One region of the Streptomyces siamensis genome, then DNA from elsewhere that is predicted to be linked to it. Evidence: predicted binding sites of a transcription regulator. Region 1 holds the regulator's gene; the other holds the start of a gene.
What was found. Region 1 encodes HspR, which represses chaperone genes until heat shock. Its sites were predicted from a motif close to TTGAGNNNNNNNNNCTCAA; they were not measured.
Positions count from the first base shown of each region.

Region 2: lon (endopeptidase La) is a predicted target of HspR. The motif match lies at 5,125-5,143, and genes of this name have one in related genera.

Region 1 covers NZ_BAABKB010000001.1:253,426-268,915, forward strand. Annotated here, with positions in the region: gene ABEB03_RS01080 (hypothetical protein) at 34-1,233, shown strand; gene ABEB03_RS01085 (YbjN domain-containing protein) at 1,340-1,870, opposite strand; gene clpB (ATP-dependent chaperone ClpB) at 2,104-4,701, opposite strand; gene ABEB03_RS01095 (pyridoxamine 5'-phosphate oxidase family protein) at 4,833-5,246, shown strand; gene ABEB03_RS01100 (hypothetical protein) at 5,380-5,715, opposite strand; gene ABEB03_RS01105 (helix-turn-helix transcriptional regulator) at 6,052-7,035, shown strand; gene ABEB03_RS01110 (helix-turn-helix transcriptional regulator) at 7,059-8,042, shown strand; gene ABEB03_RS01115 (helix-turn-helix transcriptional regulator) at 7,996-9,039, opposite strand; gene ABEB03_RS01120 (hypothetical protein) at 9,400-9,546, opposite strand; gene ABEB03_RS01125 (hypothetical protein) at 9,647-10,138, opposite strand; gene ABEB03_RS01130 (sugar ABC transporter substrate-binding protein) at 10,263-11,399, opposite strand; gene ABEB03_RS01135 (heat shock protein transcriptional repressor HspR) at 11,960-12,406, opposite strand; gene dnaJ (molecular chaperone DnaJ) at 12,412-13,590, opposite strand; gene grpE (nucleotide exchange factor GrpE) at 13,624-14,286, opposite strand; gene dnaK (molecular chaperone DnaK) at 14,283-15,490, opposite strand, start outside.
Region 2 covers NZ_BAABKB010000013.1:179,389-194,878, forward strand. Annotated here, with positions in the region: gene ABEB03_RS19525 (protein phosphatase 2C domain-containing protein) at 23-811, shown strand; gene ABEB03_RS19530 (MarR family winged helix-turn-helix transcriptional regulator) at 992-1,486, opposite strand; gene ABEB03_RS19535 (lysozyme) at 1,763-2,581, shown strand; gene lon (endopeptidase La) at 2,688-5,102, opposite strand; gene ABEB03_RS19545 (rhomboid-like protein) at 5,339-6,181, opposite strand; gene ABEB03_RS19550 (spermine/spermidine synthase domain-containing protein) at 6,539-7,216, shown strand; gene ABEB03_RS19555 (response regulator transcription factor) at 7,330-8,067, shown strand; gene ABEB03_RS19560 (HAMP domain-containing sensor histidine kinase) at 8,103-9,248, shown strand; gene ABEB03_RS19565 (multifunctional oxoglutarate decarboxylase/oxoglutarate dehydrogenase thiamine pyrophosphate-binding subunit/dihydrolipoyllysine-residue succinyltransferase subunit) at 9,530-13,324, shown strand; gene ABEB03_RS19570 (NDP-sugar synthase) at 13,561-14,901, shown strand; gene ABEB03_RS19575 (NAD(P)H-binding protein) at 14,922-15,377, shown strand.

The DNA of each region.
Region 1 (15,490 bases):
GCAAATGCCCCGTAAGTTACGCACAGTTCCGGTGTGACCCACCCGAGTACCCTCGCTCGCCCGGCTCTGACGGAGCCCGGGGACCGTGCCCGACCGTCCCGCCTCGCGCCCAGCCTGCCGGCCGCCGCGATGACCGCGCTGGGGCTGTTCGCCGCCGCGCGCCTCACCGGCATCCTCGCGCTCGCCGCGACAGCCTGGGCCACCGGCAGGCACCCGATCGTCCTGCTCGCACGGTCCTGGGACTCGATCTGGTACCTGGGGATCGCGGCGCACGGGTACGGCCGCACGCTCTACTTCCGCCCCACCGTCGTCCACAGCGACCTGGCGTTCTTCCCGCTGTACCCCGCGCTGGTGCGCGGCGTCACCGCCGTGACCCCGCTCAACGCGTCCACGGCGGGCCTGCTGGTGTCCTGGCTCGCCGCCGGGGCCGCCGCCTGTGGGATGTACGCCATCGGGGCCAGGCTGTACGGCCGCGCGGTCGGCACCGCCGTCGTCCTGCTCTGGGGGCTGCTCCCGCACTCGGTGGTGCTGTCGATGGCGTACACGGAGCCCGTGCTGACGGCCTTCGCCGCCTGGTCGCTGTACGCGGTGCTCGGCGGGCACTGGGTGTGGGCGGGCGTGCTGGCGGCGCTCGCGGGGCTGTCCCGGCCGAACGGCTTCGCGGTGGCCGCGGCCGTCCTCGCGGCAGCGGCGTACGAGGTCTGGCGGCTGCGCGCGCGGAAAGTTCCCCACAGGCTGTGGACGGGCGCCGCGCTCGCACCGCTGGGCTGGATGGGTTACGTGCTGTGGGTGGGCCGCCGCCGGGGCGATCCGCTCCGCGGCTACTTCGAGGTGCAGCGGCTGTGGGGCTCGCGCTTCGACTTCGGCGAGGGATCACTCCGCTTCGTCAAACACCTGCTGCTGGACGGCGACCGCTTCGTGTTCCCCGTGACGCTGGGCATCGTGGCCGCGGCCACGGTGCTCTACGCACTGCTGATCGCCGACCGCGCACCGCTGCCGCTGATCGTGTACAGCGGCGTCCTGCTGCTGATCGCCCTCGGCGGCTCCGGCTTCTTCGAGTCGAAACCGCGCTTCCTGCTCCCGGCCTTCCCGCTGCTGCTGCCGCTGGCGCGGGCGCTGGTGCGCACGGCGAGAGCCCGGCCCTGGCACGCGACCGTGGTGGTCGGCGCCCTGGCCGGGCTCTCTTTCGCGTACGGCGCGTATCTGGTGGTGCTCGCGCACACGCCGCTGTAGAACCGCCGGCAGGCGGGCCCCGTCGGGGCCGGGCGCGGGGAGCGTGCCCCGGGCCCGGACCGGAGGAGCCGGACGCAGCGGACGGGCCGAAGGAGGGGCCGGAGGACTACTCCTCGCCGTCCTCGGGCTTGTCCGCCTCGTTGATCTCCTGCTCCAGGCCGAGCTGCTCGACGAGCCACTTGTCGAACTCGATGGCGGCGCGCACCCAGCTCACCGTGGAGGACACGAAGTGCTCCAGGCTGACGCCGGTGCCGACCAGCATCTGCGCCTCGCCGATCAGGCGGACGGTGCCGTCGTCGTGGGTGTGGCTGTAGACCTTGGGCCACAGCGTGCGGCGGTTCCAGTCGTCGATGGACTCCAGCAGCGCGGGCTTCTCGTCGATCTGGTGCGGCCGGTCGTAGAACGTCCGCACCGAGAAGACCTGCTGGTCACCCTCGCCGCGGAACATGAAGTACGTACGGAACTGCTCCCACGGCGCCGCGAGGTCACCCTCTTCGTCGACGACATACTTCAGCTCCATCTGGTCCAGGAGCTGCTTCACGAGGTCCTGATCCGGGACCACGGGGCCCGCCGGCCCTTGGGGCTGCGGCTCGGGCTGGCCCCCGAAGTTCGGAATCGAGGACGGGTCGATGCTCACCGTGTATTTCCCTTCGTACGGATGCTGTCATCCTCTCCCATCCGGGGCGGGGAGTGGCAACCCCTGGCCGGTCCTTCAGCCGGTGGCTGACAAGATCCGGACACGGCCCCGCCCCGAGCCGACATGTCCCCGTCAGGAACAGGGGGAGCGGGGCGCGGCGGGCATCGCGTACGAGGACGGGGACACCGCCCTCGTACGCCCGCAGGCCCACTCGTCCCGGGCCTCCGGAAGGGTCACAGGGTCTTGCCGGTCGCCGGTCCCACGATCAGACCCTCGCCGAACTGGTCCACGCGGACCGTGTCGCCGTCCTTGACCTCGCCCGCGAGGATCTCCCGGGCGAGCCGGTCCCCGATGGCGGTCTGGACGAGACGGCGCAGCGGGCGCGCGCCGTACGCCGGGTCGTTGCCCTCGTCGGCCAGCCAGGCCAGGGCAGCCTCGGTGACCTCCAGGCCGAGCCGGCGGTCGGCCAGCCGCTTGGCGAGCCGATCGATCTGGAGCCCGGCGATGCGCTTGAGCTCCTCCTTGTCGAGGGCGGCGAACACCACCAGGTCGTCGAGCCGGTTCAGGAACTCCGGCTTGAAGGAGACCCGCACGGTCTCCAGCACCTGCTGCTTCTTCTCCTCCTCGGACGTCGTCGGCTCGACCAGGAACTGGCTGCCCAGGTTCGAGGTGAGGATCAGGATGGTGTTGCGGAAGTCGACCGTGCGTCCCTGGCCGTCCGTCAGCCGTCCGTCGTCCAGCACCTGGAGGAGGACGTCGAAGACCTCCGGGTGCGCCTTCTCGACCTCGTCGAGCAGCACGACGCTGTACGGGCGCCGGCGCACGGCCTCGGTGAGCTGGCCGCCCTCCTCGTACCCCACGTAGCCGGGCGGGGCGCCGACGAGCCGGGCGACGCTGTGCTTCTCGCCGTACTCGCTCATGTCGATGCGGACCATGGCCCGCTCGTCGTCGAAGAGGAAGTCGGCGAGGGCCTTGGCCAGTTCGGTCTTGCCGACACCCGTCGGGCCGAGGAAGAGGAACGAACCGGTCGGGCGGTCCGGGTCGGCGATGCCCGCACGGGTACGGCGCACGGCGTCCGACACGGCCCGCACGGCCTCCGTCTGGCCGATGAGCCGGCGCCCCAGCTCCTCCTCCATGCGCAGCAGCTTCTGCGTCTCGCCCTCCAGGAGCCGTCCGGCGGGGATACCGGTCCAGGAACCCACGACGTCGGCGATGTCGTCGGGGCCGACCTCCTCCTTGACCATGGTGTCCTTGGCGGCCTCCTCCTCCGCCTCGGACGCCTCCTCCAGGTCCCGCTCCAGGGCCGGGATCTCGCCGTAGAGCACCTTGGACGCGGTGTCGAAGTCGCCGTCGCGCTGGGCGCGCTCGGCCTGGCCGCGCAGGTCGTCCAGCCTCTCCTTCAGCTCACCGACGCGGTTGAGGGACTGCTTCTCCTTCTCCCAGCGAGCGGTCAGACCGCGCAGCTCCTCCTCCTTGTCGGCGAGGTCGCGGCGCAGCTTCTCCAGGCGCTCCTTGCTGGCGGCGTCGGTCTCCTTGCCGATCGCCAGCTCCTCCATGCGGAGCCGGTCCACGGCACGCTGGAGTTCGTCGATCTCGACGGGCGAGGAGTCGATCTCCATGCGGAGCCGGGAGGCGGACTCGTCGACGAGGTCGATGGCCTTGTCGGGCAGGAAGCGGGAGGTGATGTACCGGTCGGAGAGGGTCGCGGCGGCGACCAGCGCGCTGTCGGCGATCTGGACCTTGTGATGGGCCTCGTACCGGCCCTTCAGGCCGCGCAGGATCGCGATGGTGTCCTCGACGGTCGGCTCGGCGACCAGCACCTGCTGGAACCTGCGCTCCAGCGCGGGGTCCTTCTCGATCCGCTCGCGGTACTCGTCGAGGGTGGTCGCGCCGACCATGCGCAGCTCACCGCGCGCGAGCATCGGCTTGAGCATGTTGCCCGCGTCCATCGCGGAGTCGCCTCCGGCGCCCGCGCCGACGACCGTGTGCAGCTCGTCGATGAAGGTGATGATCTGCCCGTCGGAGTCCTTGATCTCGGCGAGGACCGTCTTCAGCCGCTCCTCGAACTCGCCGCGGTACTTCGCGCCCGCGACCATGGCGCCGAGGTCGAGCGCGACGAGCCGCTTGTCCTTGAGCGACTCGGGGACGTCGCCCTTGACGATCCGCTGGGCGAGTCCCTCGACGACGGCGGTCTTGCCGACGCCGGGCTCACCGATGAGGACCGGGTTGTTCTTGGTGCGGCGGGACAGCACCTGCACGACGCGGCGGATCTCCTGGTCCCGGCCGATGACCGGGTCGAGCTTCCCTTCGCGCGCCGCGGCGGTGAAGTCGGTACCGAACTTTTCGAGCGCCTTGTACTGGCCCTCGGGATCCGGAGTCGTCACCCGGCGCCCTCCCCTGGTCTTCTGGAACGCCTCTAGGAGCTTCTTGGCACTGGCGCCCTGCCGGGAGAGTACGTCGCCGGTCGAGCCGCCCTTCGCGGCGATGCCGATCAGCAGGTGCTCGGTGGAGAGGAACTCGTCCCCGAGCTCCTTCGCACGCTCGGCGGCGTCGGCGATGACGGCGAGCAGCTCACGGTTGGGCTGCGGCGGAGCGACGGTGGACCCGGTCACGCTGGGCAGGCCCGCGAGGACGCGTTCGGTGCCGGAGCGGACGGAGGGCTGGTCCGCGTCGACGGCGGCCAGCAGATCGATGATGTTCTCGTTGTCCTGCCCCTCCAGCAGAGCGAGCAGCAGGTGGGCGGGGGTGAGGTCCGGGTGCCCCTCGGACACGGCACGGCTGGTCGCCGCGTTGATCGCGTCCCGGCTCCTGTTGGTCAGCTCGGCGTCCACGTTCGCTTTCTCCTCCTGGTCTTCCCGACCGTCTACCTGACCCGTCCAGCGTACACAAAGTTGAGTCTATTCCACTCAAGAATGACACCGGAAGCGGAGCGGGCCCCGCCGGGGAAGTAGATTCGGGTCTCATGGCTTCGTATCCGGTGGACCCGCGGCAGCCCGACGCCGCCTACCTCAGCTTCTGGCGCGAACGGCACCTGTGCACGCTCACCACGCTCCGGCCCGACGGCGGACCGCACGTGGTGCCCGTCGGAGTGACATACGACCCCGACGCCGGTCTCGCTCGGGTGATCGCCAACAAATCCAGCGCCAAGGTGCGGCACGTGCTCGCGGCGGGGGCGGACGGGGCACGCGTCGCGGTCTGCCAGGTGGACGGTCGCCGCTGGGCCACACTGGAGGGCCGGGCCACGGTGTCGGTGGAGCCGGCGCGCATCGCGGAGGCGGAACGCCGGTACGCGGAGCGCTACGGGCGCACCCCGTCGCCCAACCCGTCACGGGTGGTCATCGAGATCACACTCACCTCGGCGATGGGGCGCGGCTGATTTCGGCCTCTGTCGTAACCGCCGATACCAGGAAATTTCGCGTAAAACTGCAGCGGCGTCACCGTGTTCAGGTCACGGTGACGCCGCTGCGGGGGGAAGTACCTGAGCGATCTACTACGACGGGGGAATCGCGTCAGGCACTGCGGGGGGTGGCTGCAATGGTCTGTACGTCCGGCTCGTCCGGTCCGGCCAGCCGGTGGTCGCGCTGGTCGAGGTTCACAAAGATCATTCCGTATCGGATGGCGCACCGCACCGGCTGCGGCGCCCCCCGAGGCCGTCGCAGACAGCGGTACGCCCGTACGTCCTCGTCCTCGTCCCGCGTGACCACCACGGGCTCTCCGAACACGGTCACCATCAGCGAGTCACCACTGTGGGGGATGGCGGTGACCAGGTCGATGAAGTGCCAGCCGGAGCGGTAGGCCGTGGCCATTTCGCGGCGGAACGAGCGGTCGTCGGGAGGTGTGGTCATGTCAGGCCCAGACGCTGTCGTCTTTGCCGGCCGGAGCAATCGGCCAGACGCTGTCACCGGCAACCACGTGCGTCGCGACTGCCGCCGGCCAGACACTGTCGGCCCTGGCGTCGCCCCTCGCGTCGGAGAGACCGCTCAGCACCCCGAGGGCCATGACGGCGGAGAAGGCGGCGACAAGCGCCGAGCGAAGCATTTTGTTACGCATAGTCGGCTTCGTCCTCACTTGAAGGTCCCCTCTTCCCCCGTCGAATACGACGATGGCTCATTCGGGCACGTCATGGCCACACAATCGATGCATCATGTTCCTGCACGTTCAGGACCCTGGGGGGTGGAGATTTGGCAACAAATGGGACTAGAGGGATACATCCCCATGCGGTGACCCAGCTGTGCGAGGACGGAAGCCGTTTCTACGCGAATGCTCTGCGCACGGGACGCATCGCTCGCGCAGACGTGGAGTCCGCTCCCTGCCTGATGGAGTTCGCGCTGCTGCACCCCGATCCCGACGACGCCAACTGGTTGCGTCCCGTACCACCGTCCATCGCCCTGGCCCAGCGTCTCAACCCCATAGAGCACGAGATCACCGAAGCCCGGCGCTTGTCGATCGAACTGGCCGATGCTTTCGAGCCGTTCATGGCGCTCAGTGCCCAGGCCACGGCGACCACACACTCGATCACCGTGCTGGAGGGCAACGACCGGATCAACGCGGCGCTCGACCTGGCCACCGCCCAGTGCCAGGTCGAGATGCTCACGGTCCAGCCCAGCGGCCCCCGCCCCGAACGCAACCTCATCCAGGGGCTGGAACGTGACAGGCCCCTGATCGAACGTGGTGTGCGGATCCGGACGCTGTATCAGCACACGGCCCGCTACAGCCCGGAGAAGCTGGCCTACGTCAGCCAGCTCTCCAACGGCAAGGTGGAGCACCGCACCATCGACGAACTGGTCGAGCGCCTCATCATCTGCGACGAGACCGTGGCCTTCATCCCCACGCGCGACGACCAGAAGGTCGCCCTGGAGCTCCGCCACCCCGGCCTCGTCCGCTACCTGATCAAGGTCTTCGAGTTCATGTGGGGCCGCGCTGTCCCGCTGTCCACCGGCGCCCCCTACGAAACCGCCTCCGACGGCATCACGGAGATCCAGCACTCCATCGCCAAACTCCTGGTGGAGGGCCACGTCGACGAGGCCATCGCGCGCCGCCTGGGCATGAACGTCCGCACCTGCCGTGCCCACATAGCCAAGCTGGCCACCGCCCTCGGCAGCGGCAGCCGCGCCCAACTCGGCTACCTCATAGCGCAGTCGGGGATCCTGGACCAGGATCATTGAGTACCGGGGAACCGGAGCCGCAGGTGACCGCCACGGCACACGAGCACGCATCCGAAGAACTGTGCCGGGCGGGCCTGGAGTTGTACACCCGCGCCCTGCGGGAGGGCCATGTCACCCTGCAGGAGACCGCCCTGGTTCCCTGCGTGATCGACCTCGGCCTGCTCCAGCCGGAGATCGAGGACCGGACGTCCCTGCACCCTGTGCCACCGGCTGTCGTGCTGCCCCGGCTGCTGCGTGCGACGACCGACGCCATCGCGCACCAGCGCCGGCGAGAAGTGCGGCTGGCTGAGGCGTTCGAGCCGCTCATGCGGATCGGCAGTCCGCAGACGGCCACGGGGGAATCGCCGACGCTCAGCGTTCTCAGCGGTCTCGAACAGATCAACCGGTCCATCTCCCAAACGATGGCCGACGCCCAGCAGGAACTCCTCGCCATTCAGCCCCACACCGGCAGGGGCGCCGCGGCCCAAGGCGCGTCCCTCGGCCGCGACCAGGCCCTGCTCGATCGCGGGGGCCGCATACGCACGCTCTACCAGCACACCCTCCGCCACTCGCCGACCGTGATCGCCCGATACGAGGTGCTGAAGGGGGACGCGGAGGCCCGCACTCTGGACGAAGTCACCGAGCGGCTCCTCATCGTCGACCGCACCGTGGCGTTCATACCGGCCAGCAAGGACCGCACACTGGCGCTGGAGGTCCGCAACCCCGCCCTGGTCAGGTTCTTCGTCACGGCCTTCGAGCGGCTCTGGCGCCTGGCCACCCCCATGTACCCCAAAGCCGCCCCGCAGCCCTCCCTGGACGGCGTCACGCCCCGCCAACGCGCCATCGCGAGCCTGCTCGTCGAAGGGCACACCGACGCCGTCGTCGCCGACCGCCTCGGCATGAACGTCCGCACCGCCCGCGTCCACATCGCCAAGCTCGCGGCCTTCCTCGGCAGCGAGAGCCGGGCCCAACTCGGCTACCTCATCGGGCAGTCGGGGATTCTGGAGCAGAAAGGCCAGGGGCAGTGACCGTCTGGAGCTCCTCAGAGCGCGGTGGGCCCTCCAGGCCGGCCTGGGCGATGCGGACGCCGAGCTGGGTGCGGCTGGCCGCGCCCAGGGTCTCCGAGAGCCGGGCGATGTGCGCCCGGCAGGTCCGCACGCTGATGCCCAGCCGCTCGGCGACCACCGCGTCCTGGTGGCCCTCCGCCAGCAAAGCCGCGATCGAGCGTTCCCGGTGGGTGATGCCCTCGATGCCCGTCGAGGGCAGCGGCGAGGCCAGCGGGATCGCCAGCCGCCACAACCGCTCGAACACGGTCACCAGGTAGTCCACCAGCGCCGGGTGACGCAGCTCCAGCGCGATCGTACGGTCCGGGTTCGCCGGGATGAAGGCGACCCTGCGGTCGAAGAGGATCAGCCGCTCGACTACCTCGTCGAGCGTGCGGGCCTCCGCCGAATCACCCATCAGCTCCATGTAGTTGAGCAGGCCCTGGCCGTGCCGGGCGACATGCGTGTACAGGTCGCGCATCCGCACGCCCCGGCGGCGCATCTCCAGCGCCCGGTGCAGGCCCTCCGACAGCTCGTCCTCGCGCCGGATGCCGCCGGGCTGCACCGTCAGGACCTCGCTCGTGCACTCCTCGGTCGCCTTGTCCATGGCGGCCCGGATGCGCGGCAGTCCGTCGAGGACGCGGATCGCGACACCCTCGGCCGGGGCCTGGACGCGTCCGCCGAGCCCCGCGTACCACTCGAAGGCGGACACCGCTTCGCCGACGCGCGCCTGGCTCGCGCTGACCTCCTCGTAGACCCCGCGCAGCAACCGGGTCATGACCTCCTGCGGCGAGGTCGGCACCAGCCAGCCCATGTCGTCGGGGTCGGGGTGCAGCAGCGCAAGCTCCAGGAGGCAGGGCACCGCCTCCGCGTCCTCACGGGGCACACGCCCGCGCCGCACAGCCCGGGAGTACACCCGGTCGCCGGCCTCGCACAGTCGGTCAGCGCCGTGCGGATGCATGTCCGTCCCGTGCCCGGCCATCTCCCACCCCTGGCTCCAGCCCCTTCTGCGGCAGGCCGCCTTCGCGCCTTCCGCAGCGCAACTATGCGCGGAGCGGACCGGCATCGCAACACGGCTGTACCGTCCGCACACGCCTTTTCGCCCGCCTTGATGACGGAACGTCCCCACCTCAGCCACCGGCCCCTGCAACAAGCTGTCGGTGGTGGAGTCCGCAGCCGCACGCGGACGCACGGGAACTTCGGCAGCGGTCCGCACATGGCCGAAGCCGCGGTCTTTGCAAGGGGGTTCACGCTGCACGCACGGATCACCGGGTTCATCGCCGCACCCGGCGTGACGTGCACGGGTGGCTTGAACACGACGGTCCGCGGGCGGTGCCGGTCGTCACGGTCCGGCCACGGCCGACTCTCGCGGGCGGCGCGGGAAGAGGCAGCCGACGGCAGGCAGGACGATCAGCGGGAGCAGGGCGGTGCGCAGGGACATGGCGCCGGCCGGATGACCAGTGAAGCCGCTCGCGAGCCCGTGGCGCACCGCTGCGCTCCCTCGTCGGCGAGCGCCTTCATCGAGGTCTTCCGCCGGGCCTTCGGCTGCGCGCCGGGGGCCCATGGGCGGGACGCCCGGCGGGCCGCGGTCAGCCGGAGGCCCAGCTCCTGAGCAGGGCCTCCCGGGCGGGGCGCCAGGGCGTCGCTCCGGCGCTGTCCGTGCGTCCCCACTCCAGCAGCCGGTCCACGTCCACCGTGCCGTCCACGAGCCGCTCCAGCAGGTCGACGGAGAGCTCGTACTCGGACTGGACGTAGCCGCCGACGGCCGCGCCGTACACGGTCAGCTCGGCCGTCCCCGTGGCCGTGCGGACGTGGACCTCGAAGGCGGGCGGGGTGTCGACGCCGCCCGTCGCCAGGTCGATGACCGTGTCGGCCACGCTGTTCACCAGCCAGCGCGTGCTGGACCGCACCGGGGCGTGGTGCACGGCGACACCGCGCACCTGCGGCCACGGCCAGAAGGCCTGCTGGTCCGTGCCCACGGCCTGGATCCCTTCGGCCGTGAGCCGCACACCGCGCGCGTGCCCCTCGGGCTCGGCGCCCAGGTGCACGCTCTCCTCGGTGATCCAGAACAGGCCGATCATGGCCACGGGGTGCCTCCAGCGGGACGACGGCGGGACGGCCGCACGGCGCCGGGTCCACGACGGCACCACGGCCTGCGGCCCCCCTGTGAGACACCCACGGGCCCGGATCGGTTCAGCCGTCGCCCTACTTGAGGCCGACGGAGTTGCACGCCGCCTTGTACGCGGCCGTGCAGATCTGCTTGACGGTGTAGATGCCGTCCTGGATCACCGTGTCGTCGAGGTTGTCCTTGGTGAGGTCGACGACCGGCACGAGCTGGGCCGGGATGCCCTTGTTCGTCGGGCTGTCGACCTTGTCGCGGGTGAGCGCGTCGAACTCGATCGACCGGCCCTGGACCTTCGCCACGGCCATCTCGGCGGCGGCGCTGGCCTCCTGCGGGTACGACTTGTAGACGCTCATGTACTGGTCGCCCTTGACGATGCGCTGCACCGCGTTGAGCTCGGCGTCCTGGCCGGTGACCGGCGGGACCTTGCTGACGCCGGCGGTCTTCAGGACGTCGATGACGGCGCCCGCGAGGCCGTCGTTGGCCGAGTAGACACCCGCGATGTTGTCGAGGCCGACGGCCGTGATGGCCTTCTCCATGTTGGCCTTGGCGTTGACCGGGTTCCAGTCCGTGGTGTCGTACGTCTTGGCGATGACAACCTTGTCCTTGAGCTCGGACAGGGCGCCCGCCTTGAACTGCGCGGCGTTCGGGTCGGTGGGCGACCCGTTCATCATGATGATCTTCTTCGAGGTGGCGCTGCCGCTCTCGTCCTGGACCGCCTGGAGCAGCGCCTTGCCCTGGACCTCGCCGACGAGTTCGTTGTCGAAGGAGATGTACGCGTCGATGGGGCCCTGCGCGAGCCGGTCGTAGGCGATGACGGGGATGCCCGCGTCCTTGGCCTTCTTCACACCGGCGGCGATGGCCTTGGAGTCCACCGCGTCCACGAGGATCACGTCGACCTTGTCGTCGACCATCTGCTGGAGCTGGTCGTTCTGCTTGGCCGCGTCCTGCTGGGCGTTGGCGTAGGCCACCGTGCCCTTGTTGCTGGTGAGCTTCTCCACCGTCTCCTTGATGATCGGGTAGTCGAACCTCTCGTAACGGCTGTTCTCCTTCTCGGGGAGGAGCAGGCCCACCGTGATGTCGTCGCCCTTCGAGGGGCTGGCCTTGGTTCCGTCGCCGCCGATTCCGTCCACGACGCCGCAGCCTGCGAGCGAGACGGCCATGGCGGACGAGGCCAGGGATATGACGGTACGACGCAGACGGGTGTTACGAGTGTTCACATCAGGTGCCTTCCGGGCGAGGTTGCAGCATTGCGACCCAGGTGGCTGAAAGCCAACGCGGCGATCACCTCAGCGTCAAGGAGTAACCACTTAACGAGATGGCAACGGCGTTCTGTGTTCCCCAAGTGAACACGATGGGAAGAGGGTACGCCCCCTCTTCCACCAATCCCCTCTGCTTCACCTTCTGTCATCCACGTCCGCACCGCCAACTGCCGTGGTCAGGGGCGCTGATCGGCCGGAAATCCACCCGCCCCGGGCGGTCCGGAACCGCCCGGAGGGACACGTGGAACCGACCGGGGAGACGGCGTCCGCGGCCCCTTCACCCCCGCACCCGCCACACCGGGCGGTCCGTTCACTTCTGCGGGCGCAAAACGCCGCCGCCGCGATGAATTGCCATATCCGGCCCACAAACGGCAGTTCACTGTGAACACGGCATTCACGGGCACACCGAAGAAGACGGACGACCGGGCGGCCGGGCACCGCACCGCCGCCGCGCCCCGGCGGGAACGACGTGAAGGGGCCCGGAGGTTCGACCTCCGGGCCCCTTCACGGTGCTCGTCCTACTCGGGCTGGCGCTTGGGGCGCCACACCACCAGTGCGCTCGTCTGCTGGACCTCCTGATAGGGGACCAGGTCACGGCGGTAGGAGGCGTGGACGGCCGCTTCGCGCTGCTGCATCGCCGTGGCCGCGCCGTCCAGGGCCGACTGGAGCTCGGCGACGCGGGACTGGAGTGCGGCGACCTGGTTCTCCAGTTCGATGATGCGCTTGATGCCGGCCAGGTTGATGCCCTCGTCCTGCGACAACTGCTGCACGGTGCGCAGCAGTTCGATGTCGCGGGCCGAGTAGCGCCGGCCCCGCCCCGCGGTGCGGTCGGGCGAGACCAGGCCGAGGCGGTCGTACTGGCGAAGTGTTTGCGGGTGCAGTCCGGAGAGCTGGGCCGCCACCGAGATGACGTAGACCGGAGTCTCCTCGGTCATTTCGTACGGGTTGCGTCGACGACCGTCCATCTCTTTCATGCTCCCTTCGCGGCCTGGAACAGCTCCGCCCGCGGGTCCTCACCCGCGGTCGCCTCGCGATACGCCTCCAGGGCGTCACGCGCCTTGCCCGAGAGGTCGGTGGGGACCGTCACCTCGACGGTCACCAGGAGGTCGCCCCGGGTGCCGTCCTTGCGGACCGCGCCCTTGCCGCGGGCGCGCATGGTGCGGCCGTTGGGCGTGCCCGGGGGCAGCTTGAGGGTGACCGGCGGTCCGCCGAGCGTCGGGACGCGGACCTCTCCGCCGAGTGCAGCCTCCGCGAAGGTGACGGGCACGGTGACGGTGAGGTTGTCGTCCTTGCGGCCGAAGACCGGGTGGGCGTCGACGTGGACGGTGACGTACAGGTCACCCGCCGGGCCGCCCCGTTCGCCGGGAGCGCCCTTGCCGCGCAGCCGGATCCGCTGGCTGTCACTGACTCCGGCCGGGATACGGACCTGCATGGTCCGGGAGGACTTGGCGCGCCCCGATCCGTTGCACACCAGACAGGCGTGCTCCGCGATCAGGCCGCGGCCCTTGCAGTCCGGGCAGGGGTCGGTGAGCGAGAACCCGCCGCCCGAACCCCGCGCCACCTGGCCGGTGCCGACACAGGTCGGGCACACGCGCGGCGTGCCGTTCTTGTCGCCGGTGCCCGAGCAGGCCTTGCAGGGCGACTGCGAGGTCATGCGCAGCGGTACGGTCGCGCCGTCCACGGCCTCCGTGAAGCTCAGCGTGACCTCGGTGTCGATGTCCTGGCCGCGCCGGGGCTGCGTACGGGTGCCGGTGGTGGCGCCACCGCGGTTGAACAGGCCCCCGAAGACGTCGCCGATGCCGCCGCCGAAGCCCCCTGCGCCTCCGCCCTGGGCGCCGCCTCCGAAGAGGTCGCCCAGGTCGAAGTTGAAGGAGCCGCCACCGGCGCCGGGACCCGGCCGGAAGCCGCCGTTGCCGAAGAGGGCGCGTGCCTCGTCGTACTCCTTGCGCTTCTTGGGGTCGCCGAGCACGTCGTTGGCCTCGGAGATCTCCTTGAAGCGCTCCTCGGCCTTGGCGTTGCCCTTGTTGGCGTCCGGGTGGAACTCGCGGGCGAGCTTCCGGTACGCCTTCTTGATCTCGGCCTCGGTGGCGTCCTTGGGGACGCCGAGGACCTTGTAGAAGTCCTTCTCGATGAAGTCCTTGGTGCTCATCCTCGACGTCCCTCCTTCCTCATGCGTTCAACGTCAGCCCTCGTCCGGGCCACCGTTCTCCTTGTCGTCGGCGGTCTCCGCGGATTCCGACGAGTCCGCCTTGACCGTCTGGGCCCCCGGCTGGGGTTCGGCGACGGCCACCCGCGCGGGGCGGATGGTGCGCTCGCCGATGCGATACCCCGGCTGCAGAATCGCCACGCACGTCGTCTCCGTGACGTCCGGCGCGTACGAGTGCATCAGGGCCTCGTGGATCGTCGGGTCGAAGGGCTCGCCCTCCTTGCCGAACTGCTGGAGCCCCATCTTCGCCGCGACGGTCTCCAGCGACTCGGCCACCGACTTGAAGCCGCCGACCAGTTCGCCGTGTTCCCGCGCGCGGCCGATGTCGTCGAGCACGGGCAGGAGCTCGGTCAGGAGGTTCGCGATGGCGATCTCCTTGACCGCGATCCGGTCGCGCTCGACCCGGCGGCGGTAGTTCTGGTACTCGGCCTGCAGCCGCTGGAGGTCCACCGTGCGCTCACCGAGCGCCGTGCGCACCTGGTCCAGCTGGGCCGTCAGGCCCGCCGTCAGATCGGCTGCTGCCGCGTCCCCGGCCGGGGCCGCCCCCTCTTCGGGGGCGGCCTTCGACTCGGCGTCGTCAGGGGTGGCGCCGGAGGGGACGTCAGGCTTCTCGTCGAAACCCGGGGTCTCCTCCGTCACGCGGCACCGTCCTTACGGTCCTCGTCGACGATCTCGGCGTCGACGACGTCGTCGTCGGCCTTGGCCTGCTCGGCACCCGGGGCACCCTCGGCGCCGCCGGCGGCCTGCGCGGCCTGGGCGTCGGCGTACATGGCCTGGCCCAGCTTCTGCGAGACGGCGGCGACCTTCTCGGTGGCCGTGCGGATCTCGGCGGTGTCCTCGCCCTTGAGCGCGGCCTTCAGCTCCTCGACGGACGCCTCGACCTCGGTCTTGACGTCACCGGGGACCTTGTCCTCGTTGTCCTTGAGGAACTTCTCCGTCTGGTAGACGAGCTGCTCGCCCTGGTTGCGGGTCTCGGCGGCCTCGCGGCGGGCGTGGTCCTCCTCCGCGTACTTCTCGGCCTCCTGGCGCATGCGGTCGACCTCGTCCTTCGGCAGCGAGGAGCCGCCGGTGACGGTCATCTTCTGCTCCTTGCCCGTGCCGAGGTCCTTCGCGGTCACGTGCATGATGCCGTTGGCGTCGATGTCGAAGGCGACCTCGATCTGCGGGACGCCGCGCGGCGCCGGCGGCAGACCGGTCAGCTCGAACATCCCGAGCTTCTTGTTGTACGCCGCGATCTCGCGCTCGCCCTGGTAGACCTGGATCTGCACGGACGGCTGGTTGTCCTCGGCCGTCGTGAAGATCTCGGAGCGCTTCGTCGGGATCGTGGTGTTGCGCTCGATGAGCTTGGTCATGATGCCGCCCTTGGTCTCGATACCGAGGGACAGCGGGGTCACGTCGAGGAGCAGGACGTCCTTGACCTCACCCTTGAGGACACCGGCCTGGAGGGCGGCGCCGATGGCGACGACCTCGTCCGGGTTCACACCCTTGTTGGCCTCGTTGCCGCCGGTCAGCTCCTTGACGAGCTCGGCGACGGCGGGCATGCGGGTGGAGCCGCCGACGAGAACGACGTGGTCGATCTCGGACAGCTGGATGCCGGCGTCCTTGATGACGTTGTGGAACGGCGTCTTGCAGCGCTCCAGCAGGTCGGCCGTCAGCTGCTGGAACTGGGCGCGCGTGAGCTTCTCGTCCAGGTGCAGCGGGCCCTCGGCGGACGCCGTGATGTAGGGCAGGTTGATCGAGGTCTCGGTGGACGAGGACAGCTCGATCTTGGCCTTCTCGGCCGCCTCGCGGAGGCGCTGGAGGGCCATCTTGTCCTTGGACAGGTCCACGCCGTGACCGGACT
Region 2 (15,490 bases), on a different contig from region 1:
AGGGCTCGTGCAGACTGGCTGGATGCGCACTGAACTCGTCTCGGAGCCGGGCGACCCGGGCCGCCCCAATGAGGACTTCGCATCGATCGGACTTCCCGCCTCGGGACAAGGGGGTTCACTGGTCGTCCTCGACGGGGTGACACCTCCACAGGGGGATTACGGCTGTCTGCATTCCGTCTCCTGGTTCTCCGCCCGGCTCGGCGGCGCCCTGACCGAACTGTCCGTTTCGCTCAGGGATTTGACCCTGACTGAGATCCTGTCGCGTGCCATTCGGAGGGTGGCCGAGACCCATGCCGGCACATGTGACCTTTCTCACCCGCGCACGCCCCAGGCAACCGTGGTCCTCGCCCGCTGGTCCGCGACCGAAGTGGAGTACCTGGTCCTGTCGGACTCGGCCCTGCTGGTGGAGTCCACCACCGGCGAGGTGACGGCGCTGCTGGACGACCGGCTGGCCCGCCTGCCGCGCGCCTCTCTCGCCACGGACGCCGTCGCCGACGCGACCGTGCGCAACAAGGAGGGCGGCTTCTTCACGGCGGCGGCGGATCCTTCGGTGGCCTCCCGCGCGGTGACGGGGACACTGCCGCGGGACTCGGTCCGCGCCCTGGCCGCGCTCACGGACGGCGCCACCCGCTGGACGGAGAAGTTCCGCGCGGGCGGCTGGTCCGAACTGCTCGCCCTCGTGCGGAAGGAGGGCGCGCAGGCCCTCGTCGACCGCGTACGGGCCCTGGAGGCCGCGGACGCGGAGGAGCGGGTGCATCTGCGCCGGAGCAAGACGCACGACGACGCGACGGTCGTGTACGTGGAGCTGTGAGCGGGGCCCGGCGGGGACGCGGGCGGGGTGCGGGCCCGGCGAGGACGTGGGGTGCGGGGCCCGGCAGGGACGCGGGCGGGGTGCGGGGCCCGGCGAGGACGTGGGGTGCGGGGCCCGGCAGGGACGTGGGCGGGGTACGAGGCCCGGCGGGGAGGTCCGGGCCGACCCCGACGGCGCCCCTTAGCGCTGTTCCATGCCCGTGTTCAGCTGGTGCAGCAGACGGGCGAGTTCGGCGACCTCGCGGGGGTCCCAGTCCGCGAGCTGGCGCACGTAGCGCGCCCGGCGGGCCTCGCGGACCTTGCGGAAGCGTTCCCGCCCCTCGTCGGTGAGGTGGACGAGCCATGCGCGGCCGTCGGCGGGATCCGGCTCGCGGCCGACCAGGCCGAGGTCTTCGAGGGCCCGGAGCTGCCGCGACATCGTGGCCTTGCCGACGCCGATGTACGCCGCGAGTTCCGTGGCGCGCTGCCGGCCGCACTCCTCCAGCCGGAACAGCAGCCCGTACGCCGAGGACTCCAGGTCGGGATGGACCTCCCGGGCCATCTCGCCGGAGGACGCGCGGGCGCGCCGCAGGAACACCGTCAACTCGCGTTCCAGTGCCGGGAATTCCTGGTCCACACCACTTCCCGACGCCGCGGATTCGACACGCTGCCCGCCGCCGTTTCCGTTGTCGTGCACGTCAGCACCCCTGACCCGGTTTCCCGATCCTGAAAGTTTCCGCCAGAACTCGCCATTGCCGCAGCTCCGTCAGTATTTCGCAGGCGTAGACCAACGGCAGCCTCCGACCCCTCTTCCCACGCCGCGCTCTACGTGCGTAGCTTCTTTACCAGGCACTTACTGGCATGCGCACGCCATTCCAGGTCGACGAAGACCTGTACTCCCCAGTGCCACGGCGGCGCGCATGCCCGCGCACTCCCCCCACCGAGCTCCACCGAGCCCTTCGGAGGCACGCACATGCCCGTGCACAGATCCGGAACGGCCCACCGCCTGCGTCTGCTCGCGGTAGGAATCCTGCTCGCCGCGTTCTCCTCGCTCAGCACGCTCCCGTCGTCCGCCGCCGACACCCCGGCGCGGGGCACCGCCCGTATGGGCATGGGTGTCGTCGCGCACGACGGCCAGGGCGGCACCCCCAACAGCGGCGACGCCACCCAGACCGAAGGCGTCGACGTCTCCGGCCACCAGGGCAACGTCGCCTGGTCGACCCTGTGGAACAGCGGGGTCAAGTGGGCCTACACCAAGGCGACCGAGGGGACGTACTACACGAACCCGTACTTCGCCCAGCAGTACAACGGCTCGTACAACATCGGCATGATCCGCGGCGCGTACCACTTCGCGACGCCCGACACGACGACCGGCGCCACACAGGCCAACTATTTCGTCGACCACGGCGGCGGCTGGTCCCGTGACGGCAAGACGCTCCCCGGTGTCCTCGACATCGAGTGGAACCCGTACGGCGCCGCCTGCTACGGCAAGACGCAGAGCGCGATGGTCAGCTGGATCAGCAGCTTCCTCGCCCAGTACAAGGCCCGCACCGGCCGGGACGCCGTGATCTACACGGCCACCAGCTGGTGGGTCGACTGCACGGGCAACTACGGCGGCTTCGCCGCGGCCAACCCGCTGTGGATCGCGCGCTACGCCTCCGCCCCGGGCACCCTGCCGGCCGGCTGGTCCTACTACACGATGTGGCAGTACACGTCGTCCGGACCGACGGTGGGCGACCACGACAAGTTCAACGGAGCCCTCGACCGGGTGCAGGCACTCGCCAACGGCTGACACCGCGGGCGGACATGGGGAAGGCCCGGGCTCCCTCACGGACCCGGGCCTTCCCGTACCGGACGCACCGGCGGCGGCCGTCACGCCACCACCGGTGCCTCCGGGGTCATGCCGCGAGCGGTACCCGCGGGCTCGCGCCGTTCGTCGCCGGGGCGAGGGCCAGTTCGAGGACCTGGCGGACGTCCGTGACGGCGTGGACGTCGAGCTTCTCCAGGACCTCGGCCGGGACGTCGTCCAGGTCGGCCTCGTTGCGCTTCGGGATGATCACCGTGGTGACACCCGCCCGGTGCGCGGCGAGCAGCTTCTGCTTCACGCCGCCGATCGGCAGCACCCGACCGGTCAGGGAGACCTCACCGGTCATCGCCACGTCCGTGCGGACCAGACGGCCCGACAGGAGGGACGCCAGCGCCGTCGTCATGGTGACGCCCGCGCTCGGCCCGTCCTTGGGGACCGCGCCCGCCGGGAAGTGGATGTGCACACCCCGGTCCTTCAGGTCGCCGACCGGCAGCTCCAGCTCGGCGCCGTGGCTGCGCAGGAAGGACAGCGCGATCTGCGCCGACTCCTTCATCACGTCGCCCAGCTGACCGGTCAGGGTCAGCCCGGCCGCGCCCGTCTCCGGGTCGGCGAGCGACGCCTCCACGAAGAGCACGTCGCCGCCGGCGCCCGTGACGGCCAGACCGGTCGCCACACCGGGCACCGCGGTGCGGCGCTCGGCCGGGTCCTGGGCGGACTCGGGCACGTGGTGCGGCCGTCCGATGAGACCGCGCAGGTCCGCCTCGGTCACCGTGAACGGCAGCTCGCGCTCACCCAGTTCGTGCTGGGCCGCGACCTTGCGCAGCAGTCGCGCGACGGCCCGCTCCATGTTGCGCACGCCCGCTTCCCGCGTGTACTCGCCGGCCAGCTTGCGCAGCGCACCCTCGTCGAGGGTGACCTCGTCCGGCTTGAGACCGGCCCGCTCCAGCTGACGCGGGAGCAGGTGGTCCCGGGCGATGACGACCTTCTCGTCCTCGGTGTAGCCGTCGAGGCGGACCAGCTCCATACGGTCGAGCAGGGCCTCCGGGATGGCTTCGAGCACGTTGGCCGTGGCCAGGAACACCACGTCGCTGAGGTCGAGTTCGACCTCCAGGTAGTGGTCGCGGAACGTGTGGTTCTGTGCCGGGTCGAGCACTTCGAGCAGCGCCGCGGCCGGGTCGCCGCGGAAGTCCGACCCCACCTTGTCGATCTCGTCCAGCAGGACCACCGGGTTCATGGACCCGGCCTCCTTGATGGCACGGACGACACGGCCGGGCAGCGCTCCGACGTAGGTACGCCGGTGGCCGCGGATCTCCGCCTCGTCCCGGACACCGCCGAGGGCGACGCGGACGAACTTGCGGCCCATCGCGTGCGCCACGGACTCGCCGAGCGAGGTCTTGCCGACGCCGGGCGGGCCGACGAGGGCGAGCACGGCACCGCCGCGACGTCCGCCGACCACTCCGAGACCGCGCTCGGAGCGGCGCTTGCGCACGGCGAGGTACTCGGTGATGCGCTCCTTCACGTCCTCCAGACCGGCGTGCTCGGCGTCCAGCAGCGCCTTCGCGCCCTGGATGTCGTACTGGTCCTCGGTCCGCTCGTTCCACGGCAGTTCGAGGACGGTGTCGAGCCAGGTCCTGATCCAGCTGCCCTCGGGCGACTGGTCACTGGACCGCTCCAGCTTCTCGACCTCCTTGAGCGCGGCCTCGCGGACGTTCTCCGGAAGATCGGCGGCCTCGACGCGGGCACGGTAGTCGTCGGACTCGTCCTCGGGGGACTCGCCCTTCAGATCGCGCAGCTCCTTGCGCACGGCCTCCAGCTGGCGCCGCAGCAGGAACTCGCGCTGCTGCTTGTCGACGCCCTCCTGCACGTCCTTGGCGATGGACTCGGCGACATCCTGCTCGGCGAGGTGCTCGCGGAGCTGCTCGGTGGCCAGCTTCAGCCGGGCCACCGGGTCGGCGGTCTCCAGCAGCTCCACCTTCTGCTCGATGGAGAGGAACGGGGAGTAACCGGAATTGTCGGCAAGGGCGGAAACATCGTCGATCTGCTGCACGCGGTCCACCACCTGCCAGGCACCGCGCTTGCGCAGCCAGCTGGTGGCGAGGGCCTTGTATTCCTTGACCAGGTCGGCGACCCGGCCGGGCAGGGGCTCGGGCAGGGTCTCGTCGACCCGGGTGCCCTCCACCCACAGTGCGGCACCGGGGCCCGTCGTCCCCGCGCCGACCTTCACACGCCCGCGCCCCCGGATCAGCGCGCCCGGGTCGCCGTCGGCCAGGCGGCCGACCTGCTCGACGGTGCCGAGCACGCCGGTGCCCGCGTACGTCCCGTCGATCCGTGGAACCAGCAGCACCTGCGGCTTGCCGGGCGTCGAACGGGCGGCGGCCTGGGCGGCCTCCACCGCGGCGCGTACATCGGTGTCGTTCAGGTCCAGCGGAACCACCATTCCGGGCAGCACGACCTCGTCATCGAGCGGCAGCACGGGCAAGGTGAGCGGTGTGGACGTCGAAGCCATGATCTCCCCTTCGGCAGTCAAGTTGAGCTATGCCGACTCAATGCTGGGCTGGCTTCGATTGTTCCCCGGGTTCCGTTCGCTGTGAGCGATCGCTCATTTCCGGGCCCGGCCCGGGGGCCCGCCGACGGCGGTTCGCCGGGGGAATGCCTGGTGAAGCCGATGGTCGGCGCCGGGCGAGGACCGTGGTCCGCGATCGGCCGAGGGCCTTGGTCGGCGGCGCCGGTCGACTCCGGTGCTCACGGTGCCGCCCGCGCCGCCCGCGCGCGCCGCACCAGGGGCCACGTGGAGATCCCCACGGCGAGGGCCATCAGGTGTCCCCACTCGGTCATGGGGTCGGTGAAGGAGAGCAGGTCCCCGACCAGCATCGCGCCGAAGCCGGTCAGGAGCGGCACGCGCAGCCACGGGGACAGCAGTCCGGCGAGCGCGCCGACGCTCGCGGCGACGCCGAAGCTGATGCCGTAGTCGAGGCGGTGCAGAGAGCTGCCGGGCAGGTGGCCGGCCAGGACCGCGAGACCGACGGGCATCTCGGTGGCCAGCGTGGCGGCCATGTGCCCGAGCAGGAAGACACCGGCCGCGCGCAGGCCGCCGGTCCGCCGCTCCAGCGCGGTGAGGACGAGGAGGAAGCCGATCGCGTACGGGGAGGTGACGCCCCCGGCGATCCACAGCGCGCTGGCGATCAGCACGAGCATCGGGTGGGCCGCGAGGTGTGCCACGTCCGTACTGGAGCCCTGGTGCAGCGCGTGCACGAGGGAGGGGTCCACGTGGCCGGCGGCGACCGAGACGGCCGCCAGGACGAGCGCGTAGGTGAAGGTGAAGGGCGTACCTGCGGGCGTGGGCAGCAGTTCCCGCAGGCGCCGGGCCGGGACCCGTGCCGCAGCCCCGTCGACTGCGGCCCCTGCCGTGGCCGCAGGCGGTGCCGTCGCCGGGTCCCGTCCGGGCACCCGGTCCGTGACCGGCGTGGACGCCGCACCGTGGCCGGCGCGCTGGCGGGGCACGCCGCCGAGCGCGTCGCCGAGGGGTGCACCCACCTCCGGGTGGGCAGGCGCGGTGTCGGCCCGCTCTGCTGTGCTGCGTTCCACGGCTGTGCTCCGGTCCACGGTGCGGCCTTGTGTCGCGCCCCACCCTTCGCGTCCCGGGCGCCACTGTCCATGCCCCTCGCCACGACCGTCGCCGCGCGCGGGCCCGCCACGGCACGTCCGCGGGGTCCGGTGCGGAGTCCCGGCCCGCGCGGCCACCGGGGCCGTCGGACCGGGCGGCCCGCGCCCCACCGGGACACGTTCGGATGAATACCCGGGCAGCCCCGGCCGGCCGTCGCGCCGGAGGCCGGCGACGGCATTCCCCGTCGCCGGGTCCGGCGCCGGGCGTCCCCCGCGGTCACCGCCCCGGATACCGAAAATTCGCAGGCCCGTCCCGGCGGAAGTGCCAGGATGAGGTCCATGGCCACCTCGTACGACACTCCTGTAGTCATCGACCGCAGCGAGGGCCCCTACGGCGAGGTCGTGCTGCGGCGACACGGAGCGCTGCTGCAGATCATCGCCAACGGGTGCTTCCTGATGGACACTTCCGACGGCCGCTCGGAGCGTCTGCTCGTCGACGCCGCGTACGACGCCCTGGACGGGCGCCCGGATCCCGACGTGCTCATCGGGGGTCTCGGGGTCGGGTTCTCGCTCGCACACGCCGCCGCCGATCCGCGCTGGGGGCGCATCACCGTCGTCGAGCGCGAGCCCGCCGTCATCGGCTGGCACCGGGCCGGCCCCCTGGGCGAGTTGTCCGCGGCGGCTCTCGCCGACCCGCGCACGGACATCGTCGAGGCCGACCTGCTCGCCTACGTCAATGAGACATCCGACACGTACGACGCGCTCTGCCTGGACATCGACAACGGACCCGACTGGACGGTCACCGAGAGCAACGACGGGCTGTACGCGAACGCCGGACTCGCAAGCTGCGCAAGGGTGTTGAGGCCCGGCGGAGTACTCGCGGTCTGGTCGGCCCAGCCCTCTCCGGAATTTGAAGGAACCTTGCGGAATGCCGGGTTCCAACGGGTGCGTACCGAAGAGATCCCGGTTGCCCGGGGCGTTCCGGACGTCGTGCATCTCGCGGTCAGGCCTGGATAGCCGCGGCACGGTGACTGCCCGTACTCTGCTTCCCTGACGCGGATCATTCAAGCGTCAAGCGCAGTCATGGGATCACCCCACGGATTCCGGAAAGCACACCTCAGGGGCGGGCGATGGAGCAGACACACACCTCCCAAAACGGCACGGCGGCGACTCCGGGCGCTCAGCGCCGGGTGCTGGTGGTCGAGGACGACCCGACGATCGTCGACGCCATCGCAGCCCGCCTGCGTGCCGAGGGATTCCTGGTGCAGACCGCGGGCGACGGCCCGGCGGCCGTCGACACCGCCGAGGCCTGGCAGCCCGACCTGCTGATCCTCGACATCATGCTGCCCGGCTTCGACGGCCTGGAGGTCTGCCGCCGCGTGCAGGCCCAGCGCCCGGTGCCGGTGCTGATGCTCACCGCGCGCGACGACGAGACCGACATGCTGGTCGGGCTCGGCGTCGGCGCCGACGACTACATGACGAAGCCGTTCTCGATGCGCGAGCTGGCCGCCCGCGTGCACGTCCTGCTGCGGCGGGTCGAGCGCGCCGTGGTCGCGGCGTCGACGCCGCGCAGCGGCATCCTGCGGCTCGGCGAGCTGGAGATCGACCACGCGCAGCGCCGGGTCCGGGTCCGTTCGGAGGACGTGCACCTGACGCCCACCGAGTTCGACCTCCTGGTCTGCCTGGCGAACACCCCGCGCGCGGTACTCTCGCGCGAGCAGCTGCTCGCCGAGGTGTGGGACTGGGCGGACGCTTCCGGGACCCGCACCGTGGACAGCCACATCAAGGCCCTGCGCCGGAAGATCGGCGCCGAGCGGATCCGCACGGTCCACGGTGTCGGCTACGCGCTGGAGACCCCGACTCCCTGAGCCGGGTCGTCGGGACCTTCGAGGGGGCTGATGTGATGAGCGGGCTCGGGGAGCGCGGAGGCGGCCGGCGCGAGTTCGGCCGGCACGAGTTCGAAGAGCGCAGGAGCGTGAGCCCCTGGGGCGGCCTGCGGCCCTTCTCGATCAAGACGAAGCTCGGCACGCTCGTCGTCGTCGCCGTGTTCATCACGACCGGGCTGTCGATGATCGCGGTGCACACCAAGACCGAGCTGCGCTTCATCACGGTCTTCTCGATGATCGCCACGCTGCTGATCACGCAGTTCGTGGCGCATTCGCTCACCGCCCCGCTGGACGAGATGAACGCGGTCGCCCGGTACATCTCGCACGGCGACTACACGCGCCGGGTGAGCGACAACCGCCGCGACGAGCTCGGCGACCTGGCCGAGACGATCAATCTCATGGCCGACGAGCTGGAGGCCCAGGACCGCCAGCGCAAGGAGCTCGTGGCGAATGTCTCGCACGAGCTGCGCACCCCCATCGCGGGTCTGCGCGCCGTCCTGGAGAACGTCGTGGACGGCGTCTCCGCCGCGGACCCCGAGACGATGCGTACGGCCCTGAAGCAGACGGAGCGGCTGGGGCGGCTCGTGGAGACGCTGCTGGACCTGTCGCGGCTGGACAACGGCGTGGTGCCGCTGCACAAGCGGCGCTTCGAGGTCTGGCCGTATCTGTCGGGCGTGCTCAAGGAGGCCAACATGGTGTCCTCCGCGCGCGGGGGCATCGCCTCGGGCTCCGGCAGCCACACGCGCACCGACGTGCATCTGCACCTCGACGTGTCGCCGCCCGAGCTGACCGCGCACGCGGACCCGGAGCGGATCCACCAGGTGGTGGCGAATCTCATCGACAACGCGGTCAAGCACAGCCCGCCGCACGGCCGGGTGACGGTCAAGGCACGGCGCGGCGACTACCCGGAGTCGCTGGCCCTGGAGATCCTGGACGAGGGTCCGGGCATCCCGAAGTCGGAGTGGCACCGCGTCTTCGAGCGGTTCAACCGGGGCGGGGTGCCCGCGCCGCACGGTCCGGGCAGCGACGGCGGCACCGGACTGGGCCTGGCGATCGCGCGCTGGGCGGTCGATCTGCACGGCGGCCGGATCGGTGTGGCCGAATCTCAGCGGGGTTGCCGGATTCAGGTCACCCTTCCGGGTCTCCCCTCTCTGCCAAGTTGACGTAAAGTTCGAACCGGAGCCACAAGATCCATCCGTGTCGGCGCTGGCGGACACGTGTGATCAGGCAGAGGGCCGCGTGAGGACTGCCGCGACCCTGAGTCGACGTACCCATTCCGCACCGGAACCTCGCTTGTTTCCCGCCATTTCCATGCCCGAAACACGCTTTCCGATGTGACTTACACGACGTTGGACGGGCCCGGCCTGACCTTCTCGGCCATGGGGGCGTAGCCTTTATTTCCGCTGTCCATCACCTTGTGAAGCGGAAGAGGGCGGTTGCCGCCGTGTCGCCACAGTCCCCCAGTAACTCGAGCATCTCCACCGACGACCAAGCCGGGAAGAACCCCGCTGCTGCGTTCGGTCCCAATGAGTGGCTCGTCGACGAGATCTATCAGCAGTACCTCCAGGACCCGAATTCGGTAGACCGTGCCTGGTGGGACTTCTTCGCCGACTACAAGCCGGGGGCGGCTGCCGCCTCGGCTCCGGCGGGTACTGCGGCCGCGGGGGCCGCAGGAACCACGATCACGCCGGCTCCGGCCGCGCCCGCGGCCCCTGCCGCGCCCGCCGCACCCGCGGCTCCGGCCAGGACCGCTCCGGCGGCTCCCGCGCCCGCTCCCGCGGCCCCGAAGCCCGCGGCCGCCGCCCCGGCTCCCGCGAAGGCCGCCCCGGCCGCCGCCAAGCCGAAGGCCGCCGAGGCCACCGCGGCCACCGGAGGCCCCGAGCTCGTCACGCTGCGCGGCCCCGCCGCCGCGGTCGCGAAGAACATGAACGCCTCCCTGGAGCTGCCCACGGCCACGTCCGTGCGCGCGGTCCCGGTGAAGCTGCTCTTCGACAACCGCATCGTGATCAACAACCACCTGAAGCGTGCCCGGGGCGGGAAGATCTCCTTCACCCACCTCATCGGCTACGCGATGGTGCAGGCCATCAAGGCCATGCCGTCGATGAACCACTCCTTCGCGGAGAAGGACGGCAAGCCGACCCTGGTCAAGCCGGAGCACGTCAACTTCGGTCTCGCCATCGACCTGGTGAAGCCCAACGGCGACCGCCAGCTCGTCGTCGCCGGCATCAAGAAGGCCGAGACGCTGAACTTCTTCGAGTTCTGGCAGGCCTACGAGGACATCGTCCGCCGCGCCCGTGACGGCAAGCTGACGATGGACGACTTCACCGGTGTCACGGTCTCCCTGACCAACCCCGGCGGCCTCGGCACCGTCCACTCCGTGCCGCGTCTGATGCCCGGCCAGTCGGTCATCATGGGCGTCGGCTCCATGGACTACCCGGCGGAGTTCCAGGGCACCTCCCAGGACACCCTGAACAAGCTCGGCATCTCGAAGGTCATGACGCTCACGTCGACCTACGACCACCGGGTGATCCAGGGCGCCGCCTCCGGCGAGTTCCTGCGCATCGTCGCGAACCTGCTGCTCGGCGAGAACGGCTTCTTCGACGAGATCTTCGAGTCGCTGCGGATCCCCTACGAGCCGGTCCGCTGGCTCAAGGACATCGACGCCAGCCACGACGACGACGTCACCAAGGCCGCCCGCGTCTTCGAGCTGATCCACTCCTACCGGGTCCGCGGCCACGTCATGGCCGACACCGACCCGCTGGAGTACAAGCAGCGCAAGCACCCCGACCTGGACATCACCGAGCACGGGCTCACCCTGTGGGACCTGGAGCGCGAGTTCGCGGTCGGCGGCTTCTCGGGCAAGTCCCTGATGAAGCTGCGCGACATCCTCGGCGTGCTGCGCGACTCGTACTGCCGCACCACCGGCATCGAGTTCATGCACATCCAGGACCCGAAGCAGCGCAAGTGGATCCAGGACCGCATCGAGCGCCCGCACTCCAAGCCGGAGCGCGAGGAGCAGCTGCGCATCCTGCGCCGGCTGAACTCCGCCGAGGCCTTCGAGACCTTCCTGCAGACGAAGTACGTCGGCCAGAAGCGCTTCTCCCTGGAGGGCGGCGAGTCCGTCATCCCGCTGCTCGACGCGGTGATCGACTCCGCGGCCGAGTCGCGCCTGGACGAGGTCGTCATCGGCATGGCCCACCGCGGCCGCCTGAACGTCCTCGCGAACATCGTCGGCAAGTCGTACGCGCAGATCTTCCGCGAGTTCGAGGGCAACCTCGACCCGAAGTCGATGCACGGCTCCGGCGACGTGAAGTACCACCTGGGCGCCCGGGGCACCTTCACCGGCCTGGACGGCGAGCAGATCGCCGTCTCGCTGGCCGCGAACCCGTCCCACCTGGAGACCGTCGACCCGGTCATCGAGGGCATCACCCGCGCCAAGCAGGACATCATCAACAAGGGCGGCACGGACTTCACGGTCCTGCCGGTCGCCCTGCACGGTGACGCGGCCTTCGCCGGCCAGGGTGTGGTGGCCGAGACGCTCAACATGTCGCAGCTGCGCGGCTACCGCACGGGCGGCACGGTCCACATCGTCATCAACAACCAGGTCGGCTTCACCGCCGCCCCGGAGTCGTCGCGCTCGTCCATGTACGCCACCGACGTGGCCCGCATGATCGAGGCGCCGATCTTCCACGTGAACGGCGACGACCCCGAGGCCGTCGTCCGCGTCGCTCGCCTGGCCTTCGAGTTCCGCCAGGCGTTCAACAAGGACGTCGTCATCGACCTGATCTGCTACCGCCGCCGCGGACACAACGAGTCCGACAACCCGGCGTTCACGCAGCCGCTGATGTACGACCTGATCGACAAGAAGCGCTCGGTGCGCAAGCTCTACACCGAGTCCCTGATCGGTCGCGGCGACATCACCCTGGAAGAGGCCGAGCAGGCGCTGCAGGACTTCCAGGGCCAGCTGGAGAAGGTCTTCACCGAGGTCCGCGAGGCGATCTCGGCCCCGGCCGAGGCGCACGTGCCCGACCCGCAGGCCGAGTTCCCGGTGGCCGTGCAGACCGCGGTCTCCCAGGAGATCGTGAAGCGGATCGCCGAGTCCCAGGTCAACATCCCCGACCACGTCACGGTCCACCCGCGTCTGCTGCCGCAGCTCCAGCGCCGGGCCGCGATGATCGAGGACGACACGATCGACTGGGGCATGGGCGAGACCCTCGCCATCGGTTCGCTGCTCCTGGAGGGCACCCCGGTCCGCCTGTCGGGCCAGGACTCCCGCCGCGGCACCTTCGGCCAGCGTCACGCGGTGCTGATCGACCGGGTCACGGGCGAGGACTTCACCCCGCTCCAGTACCTCTCGGACGAGCAGGCCCGTCTGAACGTCTACGACTCGCTGCTCTCCGAGTACGCGGTCATGGGCTTCGAGTACGGCTACTCGCTGGCCCGCCCGGACGCGCTGGTCATGTGGGAGGCGCAGTTCGGCGACTTCGTCAACGGCGCGCAGACCGTCGTCGACGAGTACATCTCGGCCGCCGAGCAGAAGTGGGGCCAGACGTCCGGCGTCACCCTGCTGCTCCCGCACGGCTACGAAGGCCAGGGCCCGGACCACTCCTCGGCCCGCATCGAGCGCTTCCTCCAGCTGTGCGCGCAGAACAACATGACGGTCGCCCAGCCGACCCTGCCGTCGAACTACTTCCACCTCCTGCGGTGGCAGGTGCACAACCCGCACCACAAGCCGCTGGTGGTCTTCACCCCGAAGTCGATGCTGCGTCTCAAGGCCGCCGCGTCGAAGACGGAGGAGTTCACCACGGGTGCCTTCCGCCCCGTCATCGGCGACGACTCGGTCGACGCCGCGGCGGTCCGCAAGGTCGTCTTCTGCGCCGGCAAGCTGTACTACGACCTCGAGGCCGAGCGGAAGAAGCGCGGTGTCACGGACACGGCGATCATCCGCATCGAGCGCCTCTACCCGCTGCCGGGTGCCGAGCTCCAGGCGGAGGTCAACAAGTACCCGAACGCCGAGAAGTACCTGTGGGCCCAGGAGGAGCCGGCGAACCAGGGTGCCTGGCCGTTCATCGCGCTCAACCTGATCGACCACCTCGACCTGGCGGTCGGCGCGGACGTCCCGCACGGCGAGCGCCTGCGCCGGATCTCGCGTCCGCACTCCTCCTCCCCCGCCGTCGGTTCCGCGAAGCGGCACCAGGCGGAGCAGGAGCAGCTGGTCCGTGAGGTGTACGAGGCCTAGTCCTCGGAGCACGACAGCCCGAAGGGCCCGGTGCCCGATCCCCGTCCGCGGGGTTCGGCACCGGGCCCTTCGGGCTTTGCGCGCGCGGCCCGGGCCACGGGCCGCCGGGCGTCCTGGGGAGCCGCCCCGGCACACATGCGGAAGCAGCCCACCCTCTTGACAAGAAACTTGACTGAGGATGACTGCGACTGTTGAAATTGCTGCATCGGGAAGTCGGTCGAGGAGACAGGACAGCGATGGGGGACGACAGCACAGTCGGCATCATCCTGGCCGGCGGCCGGGGGGAGAGGGCGAAGCCCATCACCCTGCAGTCCGCCGACTACATCCGCAGCAAGGCACTCATCCCGTTCGCCGGCAGACCGCTCATCGAGTGGATCGTCGAGTCCTGCCGTGACCAGGGCATCCGTTGCTTCTACGTGGTGGCGCAGGGAGCGGAGAACCGCAGTCAGATCAAGCTCGTCCTCGGCCACGGCGAGCGCTACGGCGTGGAGATCGACTACTCGCGGGCCCGCTTCGACCAGTACAACGTGGGCTCCGGGGCGGCCACGCTGCACAATCTGGAGCAATGGAACCTGACCGGCTCCGCGCTTGTCATGCCCGTTGACTCGCTGTTCGACTACTCGCTCGACGACCTGCGGGCCACCCACGAGGCGACCGACGCGGTGGTCACCGTGGCGGCCGTCCCCCGCACCCCGGAGGAGATCGCGGGGAAGTACGGCGTCATGCGGACCACCCGCGACGGCCTCGTCTCGGGGTTCCTGGAGAAGCCCCGACTGGGCCGTATCCACGAGGAGTTCGCCAGCACCGGACTTCCGTGGGCGTCGTCCACGCTGCCCACCAACGCCGGGATGTACCTGATCGACTGCGCCCGGCTGCGGCTCGCCGCGCGCACCCCCGAGCTGATCCGGCTCGCCCAGCAGCGTCTGGACTGGGGGCACGACCTGCTGCCCTGGCTGGTGGGTCACGATCAGCCGGTGGCGGTCGAACCCATCGCGCGCCTGGGCGACCTGGGCAGCATCGGCGACTACCTCGGCACGCTCGGCGAGGCCCTCAACGGCCTCTACCCGTACATGAACCGCGCGCTCGGCGCCCCGCTCAGCGAGAAGCCGCGCTACTGGATCCACGAGACGAGCCTGCGCACCAAGGACAGCGTGAGCGGCACGACCCTCGCCCAGAAGATCGCCGAGGGCAGCGTCGTCCTCGGCCCCGGGGTGCGTATCGGACGGCACGCCGAGATCGGCACCGGCGTCCACCTCCGGTACACGGACATCGGCGACGGTGTCGACGTCGCCGAAGGCGTACGGCTGGACCGGACCGTGATCGGCGACGGAGCCGTCATCGGCCCGCACGCGCACATCAGCGACTCGTACGTCGGCCCGATGGTCCAGGTGCAGTCGGACCGCCGTGCTCCGGTCCGGCTGGAACAGCACACCGCGGTCGGGGACGGCGCGCACCTGTGGCCGGGCACCCGGCTCTCCGGGGTCAGTGTCTATCCGCGGCTGCGCGTCCCCGCCCTGTCGGGGGTGCCCGCCGGCACCCAGCTCACCAGCTCGGACGACGTGTTGCAGTGGATATGAAGCCCGCTCAGGAGAGTCCCGTGAAGAGTCCCATCGCCGTCATCGGCGGCGCCGGCAGCGTGGCCCGGCTCGTCACACGCGAGCTGATGGCGCGGGGTGAGACCATCCGCGTCATCGGCCGCAGCACCCTGCGCGCCCACCGTCATCTGCCGCCGCTGGCCCAGTACTTCCTGGCCGACCTGCGGCGGCCCGAGACCCTGCGCACCCCGCTGCACGGCTGCGGGGCCGTCGTCTACGCCGTGGAGCCGGGCCCCGACGCCCCGGGGGACTCCATGGAGGCCGGGGTCGTCAACACGCTGGACGTGCTGCGGAGCGGGGCCGTCCCCGGGAAGCCGCGGTTCGTCCTGCTCAGCCGCGCGGACGAGGCCGCGGTGCGCGCGTCGGGGCTGCCCTGCACGGTGGTGCGGCCCGGCCGGCTCACCGAGCAGGACCTCGCCGAGGCCTGCGTCGAAGCCGTGTACCGCCCCACCGTCTGAGGGTTCCGACCGGCCCGGTTCACCCCGGGCGTCACGCGACCAGCGCGACCGACCATCCGCACATCAGCGAGGCAGATGACCAGGGGTGACTCGACATCCCTGTCATGAGACCG